DNA from 3 places in the Clostridioides sp. LIBA-7678 genome. Region 2 is predicted to be linked to each of the others. Evidence: riboswitches for the same ligand, from Rfam matches in the RefSeq annotation. Region 2 holds a riboswitch; each other region holds the start of a gene.
The links. A riboswitch is a leader RNA that binds a small molecule or an ion and turns the genes downstream of it on or off. The one in region 2 is predicted to bind S-adenosylmethionine.
Positions count from the first base shown of each region.

Region 1: it holds a riboswitch for S-adenosylmethionine, as region 2 does, so the genes downstream of both, metK (methionine adenosyltransferase) here and ACTG46_RS09865 (O-acetylhomoserine aminocarboxypropyltransferase/cysteine synthase family protein) in region 2, are expected to answer to the same signal.
Region 3: it holds a riboswitch for S-adenosylmethionine, as region 2 does, so the genes downstream of both, ACTG46_RS08025 (methionine ABC transporter ATP-binding protein) here and ACTG46_RS09865 (O-acetylhomoserine aminocarboxypropyltransferase/cysteine synthase family protein) in region 2, are expected to answer to the same signal.

Region 1 is NZ_CP196987.1:177,426-181,720, forward strand. Features, by position in the region: gene mreB (rod shape-determining protein MreB) at 1-992, shown strand, start outside; gene fabZ (3-hydroxyacyl-ACP dehydratase FabZ) at 1,008-1,436, shown strand; gene yyaC (spore protease YyaC) at 1,547-2,056, opposite strand; SAM riboswitch class I at 2,245-2,348, shown strand; gene metK (methionine adenosyltransferase) at 2,485-3,678, shown strand; gene ACTG46_RS01220 (YkvI family membrane protein) at 3,997-4,295, shown strand, end outside.
Region 2 is NZ_CP196987.1:2,036,207-2,040,501, reverse strand. Features, by position in the region: gene ACTG46_RS09870 (homoserine O-acetyltransferase/O-succinyltransferase family protein) at 533-1,294, opposite strand; gene ACTG46_RS09865 (O-acetylhomoserine aminocarboxypropyltransferase/cysteine synthase family protein) at 1,324-2,589, opposite strand; SAM riboswitch class I at 2,699-2,801, opposite strand; gene ACTG46_RS09860 (cation-translocating P-type ATPase) at 2,855-4,295, opposite strand, start outside.
Region 3 is NZ_CP196987.1:1,634,226-1,638,520, forward strand. Features, by position in the region: gene ACTG46_RS08010 (NrtA/SsuA/CpmA family ABC transporter substrate-binding protein) at 1-575, shown strand, start outside; gene ACTG46_RS08015 (DUF3793 family protein) at 661-1,257, opposite strand; gene ACTG46_RS08020 (hypothetical protein) at 1,503-2,102, shown strand; SAM riboswitch class I at 2,409-2,515, shown strand; gene ACTG46_RS08025 (methionine ABC transporter ATP-binding protein) at 2,632-3,597, shown strand; gene ACTG46_RS08030 (methionine ABC transporter permease) at 3,590-4,246, shown strand; gene ACTG46_RS08035 (MetQ/NlpA family ABC transporter substrate-binding protein) at 4,283-4,295, shown strand, end outside.

The sequences.
Region 1 (4,295 bases), 1.9 Mb from region 2:
TAGGTACTGCAAACGTACTTGTTTATGTTAGTGGTAAGGGAATCGTTTTAGAAGAACCATCTGTTGTAGCAATAGATAATAGGACAGATTCTGTTTTAGCTGTGGGAGAAGAAGCTAAAAAAATGATAGGAAGAACACCAAGTAATATAGTTGCTATAAGACCTTTAAGAGATGGTGTAATTTCGGATTATGATGTAACTGAGAAGATGTTAAAATCTTTTATAGATAAGATAGTTGATAAAAAAGGATTTGGAAGATTCTTCATGCCAAGAATTATGGTATGTGTGCCAACTGGTGTTACAGAAGTAGAAAAAAGAGCAGTAGAGGATGCTACTAGACAAGCCGGAGCTAGAGAAGTATATATCATAGAAGAACCAATAGCAGCAGCCATAGGAGCTGGAGTAGACATATCACAACCTAATGGTAATATGATTATAGATATTGGTGGAGGGACTGTGGATATAGCCGTAATATCTCTAGGAGGAGCTGTTGTAAGTGAATCTATAAAAGTTGGTGGAGATAGATTTGATGATTCTATAGTTAAGTATATGAAAAAACAACACAATCTTCTTATAGGTGAAAGAACAGCAGAGAAAATTAAGTTTGAAATCGGTTCTGCATTTAAGAGAGAAGAAGAAAAATATATGAAGATAACAGGAAGAAACTTAATTACAGGGCTTCCTAGTTCTATAACTATAAATTCAACAGAAATGCTAGAAGCACTTAGAGAATGTGTTGAGCAAATAGTAGTTGCCACTCATGCTGTTTTAGAAAAAACACCCCCTGAATTAGCAGCAGATATAGGAGATGTTGGTATAATAATGACTGGTGGAGGTTCATTATTATACGGATTGGATAAAATAATAGAACAAAGAACAGGGATAACTGTTACAATAGCAGAGGAGCCATTGTCTTGTGTTGCAAAAGGGACAGGAATAGCTTTGGGTTCAATAGACTTACTTGAAACAGGTGGGTCTTTTAGAAGAAAATAATTAGGAGAGTTAAGAATGCTAAATATAGATGAAATAAAAAAATTAATACCACATAGATATCCATTTTTATTAGTGGACAAGATTACAGAGTTAGAAGTTGGGAAAAGAGCTGTTGGTATAAAAAATGTAACAGTGAATGAGCCATTTTTTCAAGGTCACTTTCCAGAATATCCATTGATGCCAGGAGTATTGATAGTAGAGGCTTTGGCACAAGTGTGTGGAGTTGCAATGATGTCTGTAGATGAAAATAAAGGAAAATTAGGTGTATTTGCAGGTATAGATAAGGTTAGAATTAAGAGAGAAGTAAGACCAGGAGACACATTAACTATGGAAGTTGAAATGACAACTCTTAGAAGAAATATAGCTAAGGCAGATGCTAAGGCATATGTTGGTGATGAGCTTGTCTGTAAAGGTGAATTAATGTTCGCTTTGGTGGAAAAGTAAAAATTCACAATATAAAAGTAAAAAGGTAGATAATTTGGAGTATTCAATTAGATACTCTAAAATATCTACCTTTTTATATAAAAAATTTTATCAGTTACTTCACATTGGACTTAGGTGGATACTAATAAAGCTAAGGCTATTGTTTCAGCTAAGTCCAATATAAAGCTAAGACGTATATTATTAAATGAAAGTCTATTATTTTCATCAATTTTATCTACAATTCCTACTATAGAATAATTTCCTATTTGAGGTAGTTTTTTGCCAACACCTTTTCCGGGCAGGATAGGTCCTTCTCTAATTTGTATATTACCTATGTTACTCTGCGACCCCAAGCAAGCATCTATAGCCAAGAAGTTACCTTGTATATGTGTATTTTTTATAGTATCTAAAGACTCATATATATTTAAGGCGTGAATAGGGTTATCTAGTGTACCGTAAACGGGGTATTTAAATTTACTGTTCTTAAGTATTGTTCCAACTAAAGGGCCTAAAGTATCACCTATAGCCCTGTCTGTTCCTATGCAAACAACAATCGTATTTTCATTAATTATAGTTTTTAGAACTGAACTTAGCATCTGTATAACATCATCATCGCTGTAATTTACTTTAGCTAAATACAATAGGAACACCCCCTTCAAAAAAATATATGAATAAAAAACAATAAAAAGACCTAACTTTAAATTTCAGATAGAGATAATATTTTATTTGTCTTACAAAAAAAGGAATGGGAAAAATATGACTAAAAATCTTGACAAAATTTTAAAAAAATAGTAAGCTAGTAAAGTAAAACAAAACTTAAATCTTGATTACCTTATCAAGAGCGGCTGAGGGATAGGCCCTGTGAAGCCCAGCAACCACCCAAATGGGAAAAGGTGCTAATTCCTACAAGACAAAAGTCTTGAAAGATGAGGTCAGTTAATTAGTATGCGATTACGATTATTAACCTCTTCTTATAAAGGAGAGGTTTTTTATTTTGAGTAAAATTTCTAAAATTAAAAATAAGGTAAAACCTATAATAAAAATTGAGAATGTATAAGGGGGAATAAAAATGGCAAGACATTTATTTACGTCAGAATCAGTTACAGAAGGACATCCTGATAAGATATGTGACCAAATATCAGATTCAATATTAGATGCATTATTAGAAAAAGACCCACAATCTAGAGTAGCTTGTGAAACTACAGTTACGACTGGATTAGTTTTAGTAGCAGGAGAAATAAGTACATCTGCTTATGTAGATATTCCTAAACTAGTAAGAGAAACAGTAAAAGAAATTGGATATACAAGAGCGAAATATGGATTCGACTGTGATACTTGTGCAGTTATAACTTCTATAGATGAGCAATCTGGAGACATAGCTATGGGAGTTGATGAAGGTCTAGAAAGTAAGACTGGAGAAGAAATAGAAGAAGAAATAGAAAAAGTCGGAGCTGGAGACCAAGGAATAATGTTTGGATTTGCATGTAATGAGACTCCAGAATTAATGCCACTTCCAATATCTTTAGCTCATAAATTATCAAGAAGACTTACAGAAGTTAGAAAGACAGGTATAGTTGATTATTTAAGACCAGATGGAAAAACTCAAGTTACTGTTGAATATGAAGGAAATAAAGCTGTAAGAGTACATACAGTTCTTATATCAGCTCAACATTGTGAAACAGTATCAAATGATAAAATAAGAGAAGATATAATTAATCATGTTATTAAAGCAGTTATACCAGCAGAATTACTTGATGAAGAAACTAAAATTTATATAAATCCAACAGGAAGATTTGTTATAGGAGGACCTCAAGGAGATACAGGTCTTACAGGAAGAAAAATAATAATAGATACTTATGGTGGATATTCTAGACATGGTGGAGGAGCTTTCTCAGGAAAAGACCCTACAAAAGTTGATAGATCTGCTGCTTATGCAGCTAGATATGTTGCTAAAAATATTGTTGCAGCTGGTCTTGCAGATAAATGCGAGATAGAACTTGCATACGCTATAGGTATAGCTAGACCGTTGTCTATATTCATAGATACTTTTGGGACAGGTAAAGTTTCAGAGGAAAAACTTGTTGAATTAGTAGAAAAACACTTTGATTTAAGACCAGGAGCTATAATAAGAGACTTAGATTTAAGAAAGCCTCTTTACAAAAAAGTTGCTGCTTATGGTCATTTTGGTAGAACTGATATAGATTTACCTTGGGAAAAAATTGACAAAGTTGAGCAATTAAGAAAAGATGCCTTAGGTGAATAATTTTTAATTAATAAACTGTTAGAATGTAATTTTATGATTATATTCTAACAGTTTTTTTATTGTAGATTAAATATTTTTAATAAATGTTAATTTCCCATCATATAATAGATAAACAGTATTTAATTAGATTAGTGTATTATATTTTTTAATATTATACTAAATCAGTACATATCATGGAAAATATGTTAAAGAATGGTTAAGATTGTGTTAACTACTGTTAAATAATTGAAAATATATTGAAATATCACAACAATACATCTAATATAATCTTAATAAACTTACACTTTAAAAATTATTTTAATTAGGGGGGAGTAGTGTATGTCAGGAAAAGTAAATATTAAAACTGTTATAAGTTTTGCTGGAGCTTATGTAGCTACTGTAATAGGTTCTGGATTTGCAACTGGTCAAGAGATATTGCAATTTTTTACGTTTTATGGATATGCTGGTATTATAGGTGGAATAATATCTATGGTATTATTTTCATGGTTTGGAGCAGAAGTTATAGATAAAGGAAGAGAGCTAAAACTTAAGGAGCCAATAAAGATTTATCAAGTATATTGTGGAAAATATCTTGGTACATTCTTTGAATGGTTTGGACCATTGTTCTTATTTGGAAC
Region 2 (4,295 bases):
TTTCCTTATTTATTTCCTTACAAGACGAAGTTATCGGTCGACAAAATTCCCATTATTTCGCCATCAGCTTCCCACGTTCCAAACAATTTATCTTTGCATATATCCTTAGGTTTTTCCTATAGTCCAGTTTCTACAACAGTACCTTTAATACTGTAGGGTATTTCATAACGACATTTTTTACTTTACCCCAGAAACAATCCGACATGGATTATATTACATTTCTATAATATTGAATTTTTGAACCTTTCATTCGGAAATTCGTCAGAGCTTCTTACACTCATTCTAACCATAGATATTTTATAGACCTCCAGCCTATCACATGTTCGACTACCTCTAGTTCGCTTTTCCTTTTAAGATTTCAGTTGGGCTTTACTTTCTTAAATTAGGACATGCTCTCAGCTGACTTCACCAAGCTTATAACAACTAATCTTTTGTCTAATTAGATGCTATTTGGAGTATTAAGGTTGCCTTTCAGGACGTTACTCCTTCATTCGACATATCAATTGTTTAGTTCTCCAAACTATTATATTTCTTAGTTTGTGGCGTAACTTTTCACTACGCAACGTGTCGCACTATCATATTCACCATGCCCCATTACAAATACATCTCTTGAGTTTGTAATTATATAAGGACCAGCTTCTTTAGAATGGCTTACAATACTCAATTCTTTATTATTTCTTAGAGCTTCAGTATTTATAGTAGTGTGTCTTGAATGTGGAGCAAAAAATTCTTTTTCAAATCCATCTACTATTTTACTATTTTTATCTACTTTATGCTTAAATACCCCAAAACATTTTTGACTTAATGGAAGTTTTTTTACATTGTAGTATTTGTAAAGACTTGCTTGAGCTGCCCAACATATATATAATGTAGATTTAGTTTTTCTTTTAGAATAATCCATAATTTCTTCTAGTTCATCCCAATAATCAACTTCTTCAAACTCCATTTGTTCAACTGGAGCTCCTGTTATTATAAAACCATCAAAGTGTTCTTCTTTGGCTTCATCAAATGTTTTATAAAAATCCTTAACATACTCATTGCATACTCTCTTACTTTCTCTTGTTGAGATTTTAATAAATTCCACAGATACATTAAATCCTGTTTTATCTATTCTTCTAAGTAAATCTAATTCTGTATCCATCTTTATAGGCATTAGATTCAATATAGCTATCTTTGTATCTATATTCTCTTCATATTTTAATTCTTTATTAAAATCTTCTTTGTAAATTACATCTATTCCTTCATCCAATAATTTATTAATAACAGGTAATCCTTTTGGTAGTATTAAAGCCATATCTTTTCACTTCTCTTTCTCTTAGACTATTAGAAATTTAAAGCTTGATTTAAATCAGCTATTAAATCCTCTACATTTTCTATTCCAACGGACAATCTTATTAGTGAAGGTAATACTCCAGATGCAATTAATTGTTCTTCTGTTAACTGTCTATGAGTAGTTGAAGCTGGATGTATAACACATGTTCTTACATCTGAAACATGTGTAACTAAAGATGCTATCTGTAATTTTTCCACAAATTTTTTGGCATTTTCTAATCCACCTCTTACTCCAAATGATAAAACTCCACTACATCCTTTTGATAGATACTTTTTGGCATTCTCATAATACTTATTATCTTCAAGTCCTGGATAGTTAATCCAATCTACATTTTCATGTTTTTCTAAAAACTTAGCTATTTTAAGTGCGTTTTCACTGTGTCTCTCCATTCTAAGGTGAAGTGTTTCAACATTTAAATTAGTAAGATATGCATTAAATGGGCTTAAACAATTTCCATAATCTCTAAGTAGTTGAACTCGTGCCTTAGTTGCATATGCAGCATTTCCAAATTTTTGAGTATAGCTTATTCCATGATATGTTGGGTCTGGTTCAACTAACTCTGGAAACTTTCCATTATCCCAATTGAAGTTTCCACCATCTACTATAATCCCCCCAACACTTGAAGCATGCCCATCTAAATACTTTGTAGTAGAATGAGTAACTATGTTTGCCCCATATTTTAGAGGATTGCAAAGCACTGGAGATGCTAGTGAATTATCAACTATAAATGGAACATTAACTCTCTTAGCCACATTTGCTATTTTTTCAAAATCTATAACTTCAAGAGTTGGATTCGCAAGTGTTTCTGCAAACACAACTTTAGTATTTTCATTTGCAAGTTTTACTATTTCATCTTCACTTGAATCTAAATCAAATGATATTAAATCTATTCCAAATTTTTTAAGACTAGGTCCCAATAAATTGAATGTCCCTCCATATACTTTTGAGGAACAAAGTATACTATCTCCTGATTTACATACATTTAAAACAGCTAACATATTTGCAGATTGACCTGATGATACAGCCACAGAAGATACTCCCCCTTCTAACAAACTTATTTTTTCTTCAAAGGCTTGAACAGTTGGATTACTTATTCTTGAATACATATGTCCATCAACTTTCAAATCAAATAGGTCAGCAAGTTGGTCTATACTACTATATTTAAAAGTTGTACTTTGATATAAAGGTAAGACTCTTGGTTCTCCATTTCCTGGTTTATAATTTCCTTGTACACATATTGTTTCTTTGTTATACATTTTTGTATCCCCCTTAGATTTTAGTAAAAAAAATTAAACTATTTACCAGATGAGATTTAAAATAAATAAAGCCTGAGTATATAACTCAGGCTCTGTATAAGCTTAATTATACTCATCTCTCAGCTTTCGCCGCAGGATTTAGCACCAATGTATATAAATATACTGGTTGCCGGGTTTCATAGGGCCAGTCCCTCCACCTCTCTGGATAAGATTTATTTAATTTTTCTATGTTTTATATCTTATATATTTTTCCTAATTTTGTCAACTATTTTTTTGAAATTTTTCTTTTAATAACTTTTCCGACTTCTACTTGAACTACAGACATTGTAGCTAGAATGATTGTTATGAGCCATTCTGAACCATTTAAAATAGTTAAACTGAATGCATTTCTAAAGACAGGTACAAATAGTATTACTGCTATTAATAATGCAGAAGTTAAAAATGAAATTAAAAGAAATGGATTCTTACCATTATTTTTATTAAACATGGAATCTGTATTTGAACGCTGACTAAATGCTCTTAACATTTGTGAAAATGCTAATACACAAAATGCCATTGTTTGACCTACAGCATGATTTTCTATATTAAGACCAATTTTATATGCTAAAATAGTCATTATTGCCACAAATATACCTTGAGTAACTACTCTTTGTATAAGATTTTTTTCAAATAAGGTTGTTGATTTCACTGGCTGATGCTTCATTATATTTCTACTTGGTGGGTCAACTCCAAGCGCAAGGGCTGGAAGTGTAGCAGTTGCAAGGTTTACCCACAAAATATGAACTGCAAGAAGTGGAGTATCCCAATTTAATAATATTGCAACAAACAATGTAAGTATCTCTGCTATATTACCAACAAGTAAGAATTGTATAACTTTCTGTATATTTCTATATACACGTCTACCTTCTTTTATTGCATAAGCAATTGTTGTAAAGCTATCATCCATTAAAATCATATCAGAAGAATCTTTTGCAACGTCTGTACCACTTATACCCATAGCTATACCAATATCAGCAGATTTTAAGGCAGGAGAATCGTTTACTCCATCTCCAGTCATTGCTGGCACTTCTCCAATTCTTTTTAGAGATTGTATAATTCTAAGTTTATCAAATGGGGACACACGTGCAAATACTGTAGCATTTTTAACAGCCTCATCTAGCTCATCATCACTTAAATTATCAAGTTCATCACCAGATATAACAGTATTTCCTTCATTCCATATTCCTAATTCATGAGCTATTGTTGTAGCAGTAACTTTATGGTCACCAGTTATCATTATGGTTCTTATACCTGCTTCTTTACAAGTATTTACTGCATCAATTACCTCAGTTCTTGGAGGGTCAATCATACCAACCATACCTATAAATGTCAAATCATATTCTATATTTTCATTATCTTCTTTTGGTATAGATAAAATCTCACGCTTCGCAAAACCAAGTACACGCAGTGCATCTTTAGACATAGTAAGACATAATTCGTGTATATTCTTTTTATCCAATTCGGTAATATTTCTTTCACCTTTTGATGTTAATATTTTAGTACATAAGTCAAGAATTTCATCTACTGCACCTTTAGTATAAGCAGTAATCTTTCCATCTATATTATGAACAGTTGTCATACATTTTCTATCAGAATCAAAAGGCTGTTCAAATACACGTGGATATTCTTCTTCAAGAGCTTCTTGATCTATTCCAAATTTGTTAGCC
Region 3 (4,295 bases), 400 kb from region 2:
AAAATATTAAATCTATAAAAGATTTAAAAGGCAAAAAGATAGTAGGACCAAAGGGTACTATACTTCATCAATTGTTAATTGCAGCACTTGCTAAGGAAGGTTACACTATAGATGATGTTGAATATGTAAATATGGATATTCCTAGTGCTGCTTCTGCATTAGAAAGCAAAAGTGCTGATGTAGCAATGCTTGCAGGTCCAACGGCATTAAAAACAATAAACTCAGGTGCTAAGATGATTGTAAATGGAGAAGGCTTAGTTAGTGGAATAATAGTTACTGCAGTAAGTGATGATTTTGCTGAAAAATATCCTGAGTTAGTAAAAAGATTTATGAAAGTTCATGAAGAGACTTTAAAATATATGGATGAAAACAAGGATAAAGTAATGGATGTTGTATCTAAAGAAGTGGGGCTATCTTTAGATGAAACTAAAGAAATGTATTCTTGGTATGATTTTAGTTCTAAAATAACAGATAAAGATATAAAAGAGTTAGAAGACACACAAGAATTCTTAATGTCTAATGGAATGCAAGAGAAGAAAATAGATATTAAAGACATGTTGTACAATCAAAACTAGAATGTTAAATTAGAAAATACACCCTTTTTATTATGGAAACAGTATAGTAAAAGGGTGTATTTTTTATTACTATATAAAAATACAACTAAAAGCAACTTACTATTTTATCTACACTTATGTAGTCTAGTAACTTTCTCATTTTTTTACGATGAAGTAAAAACTTAGAATATGTGTCTTCTGATTGTTTTGTATCTCCGTAAACCTTCCAATATTTAATCATAGAAACTTCATAATTACTATATCCCATAAATCCAATCACATCTTTGAGAGGATATCCTAAAAAAATTCCTATTTCATCAGGAAAAGTATCACCCTTAAGCTTATCTACTAAATGTTCTAAATAAGCATTAACATTTGTATTTTGTTTGTATCCCAGAAATTTTAAAAAATTTACTGTTTTTTTACATTTTAGCCTTTCTGATAAAGCTTTTTTGTTTACAAATAAGATTTTTAATCCCTTTTTCTTTTTATCAATAACTATAAAATCTATCTTTTTACATTTATATAGATATTTGTAAATATCACTAATTTTTTCCTCTCTATTTACATCAGTAAATGAGATATTTATTATTTCAGCAGGTTTAGAACCTAAAAAGACAGGACCTAAAACTTCTAAAAGCCATTTTATATAAGATGATTCAATTTTATTTTTACAACAAAATTGTGAATTACAACAAGACATAAAAGATAACCTCCTTCAAATGAAAATTAATATCAATTAATTAGATTATACTATGAATGATAATCAATATCAATAATAAAAATATATTTTTTTTATTTAGTTACTTATTTATTATAATTTCCCAAAAAATAAATTATATCTTGTTTAATTTTAGTAAATAAAAAATAAAAATATAGAAATACTAAGTTAAGAAAGAAATATATTTAAATTTTTTGTAATACAAAACATCTAGGAGGGTAATAAAAATGAAATTAAAAAGAACCTTATTTGTAGGACTAGCGTTAGTATTAGCTATAGGAATGACTGCATGTACTAAAAAAACAGAAGAACCAAGTGAGAATGCAGGGAAAAATCCCAATGAATCAGTAAATAATAATGAAGGTTATATGAATTATTATTCAACAAGCTATAATGATTATATAGCAGGTTTAAATAGATATTCTATTTATGATACTCCAGAGAGTATAAATAATCAGTTTAAGGATAAAGAATATCCAGGAAATGAAAAATATTTAGCTGATGTGAAGGCTGCATATAAAGATAGTAGAGATAAAATACAATCATTTGTAACATCTCTTAAAAAAGATGGTAAAACAGAAGATACAGAATTAAAGAAAATGAATGATGAATTAATAACTGAAGGTGAAAGATTAATAAAAGATATAGATGAGAGAATAAAAAAATTAGATAATGTATCTGATGAAGATATGAAAAAAGGTCAAAATGACTTTATGAAGATAGTTCATGGAACAGAAGATGTTGGAAATGATATAGGTAGTGGTTTTAGAAAAATGATAAAAGATATGAATGATAGACTAGGAATAACAGGAAATAATAAAAAATAATAGAGTAAATATCTAGTTAGAAAATAAAAAAGTTTCACAATATATGGAAGCCCTAAAAGTATTATCTTTTTTGGGCTTCATATTTTTTATATTAATGATAAATTAATAATTACATAATATCATATAACTATTGAAAATACAAAGATTTAGACACTAGAAAGTCAATAAAAGATATCTATTTATTTTTAACTAAGAAAAACAAAAAATAAAAAATTTAAATAAATTTATTGACAAATATTATTAATGAATATATCATATATAACATAGCAACAAATGATAATCGAATTAAATTTTAAATTAAATAACGTCTTATCAAGAGTGGTGGAGGGACTGGCCCTTTGAAACCCGGCAACCAGTATATTTTATATACATTGGTGCTAAATCCTGCAACTAATATAGTTGATAGATGAGTATAAATAGCTTTCTAAGCCTGAGTTTATACTCAGGCTTTTATTTTGTTATATATAAATTAAAATACATAAGCGAGGATAAACATAAAAACTTAGCATAATAATAGGGAGGAAATTTTATGATTAGCATAAAAAATGTTAATAAGTATTATGGAAAGATTCAAGTACTTAAAGATGTAAGTATTGAAATAGAATCTGGAGAAATTTTTGGAATAATAGGTCATAGTGGAGCAGGAAAATCAACACTACTTAGATGTATAAATGGCTTAGAAGAATATCAAGAAGGTAATGTGCTTGTTTCTGATAAGGAAGTAAAGTCACTAAATGAAAAGCAAATGAGAGATTTAAGAAAAGAACTAGGCATGATTTTCCAACACTTTTCATTACTTGAGAGAAGAACTGTATTTGATAACGTAGCATTACCATTAGAATGTTTTGGATATACAAAATCAGAAATACAGAAAAGAGTTTTGGAGCTATTAGAAGTGGTTGGTATATCTGAAAAGAAAAATGATAAACCTAGGAACTTAAGTGGTGGTCAGAAACAAAGAGTTGCAATTGCCAGAGCTTTAGCACTAAATCCACAAGTACTTCTTTGTGATGAAGCAACTTCAGCATTAGACCCAAATACTACAAAATCAATTCTTTCATTACTTGAAGATATAAATAAAAAATTAGGAATAACAATAATTGTTGTAACTCATCAAATGGAAGTTATAAAACAGATTTGTGGAAGAGTAGCAATAATGGAAAATGGAGAAGTACTAGAGGTAGGAGATACAGAAGAGATTTTCTTAAGAAATACTAAGGGACTTAGAAAATTAATAGGTGAAGAAAGTATAATTTTACCAAAAGGAACAAATATAAAGATACTATTCCCTAAAGATATTTCTAATGACGCTATTATAACGACTATGGCAAGAGAACTAAATATAGATGTATCTATAATATTTGGTAAATTAGAACAATTTAAAGAAGATATTTTAGGTTCACTTATCATAAATGTTTCAGATAAAAGTGGGGAACAAGTAAAACAATATCTAACTAGTAAAGGCATAAGATGGGAGGAAATGATAAATGAATAGTTTAATCGACTTTTTAACAACACTATTTCCAAATGCATTGTTACAAACTTTGTATATGGTTATAGTACCAACTATAGTAGCAACAATATTAGGATTTATACTAGCAATCATATTAGTAGTTACAAAACCAGATGGATTAAAACCAAATAGCACAATAAATAGTGTTTTAGGGTTTATAGTAAATATATTTAGAAGTTTCCCATTTATGATACTTATAGTTGCAATGATTCCAATAACTAGATTAATCGTTGGAACAAGTATAGGGGAAACTGCTGCAATAGTACCAATAACTATTGGTGCAGCACCATTTATCGCTAGAATTATAGAAAGTTCGTTAAATGAAGTTGACAAAGGATTGATAGAAGCTGCAAGATCTTTTGGAGCTACAAAGAGACAAATAGTATTTAAAGTTATGATAAAAGAAGCTATGCCTTCAATAGTATCTGGAATTACATTATCAATAATATCTATACTTGGTTATACAGCTATGGCGGGTGCAGTAGGAGCTGGAGGATTAGGTAATGTAGCACTTATTTATGGATATCAAAGATTCGATACAGCAGTAATGGTGTATACAGTAATAGCACTTGTAATATTAGTTCAGATAATACAAGGTATAGGAAATCTAGCTTACAAGAAACTAAAATAATTTAATCATAAAAACTTTAAAGAGGGGGAGTAAAAAATGAAATTAAAAA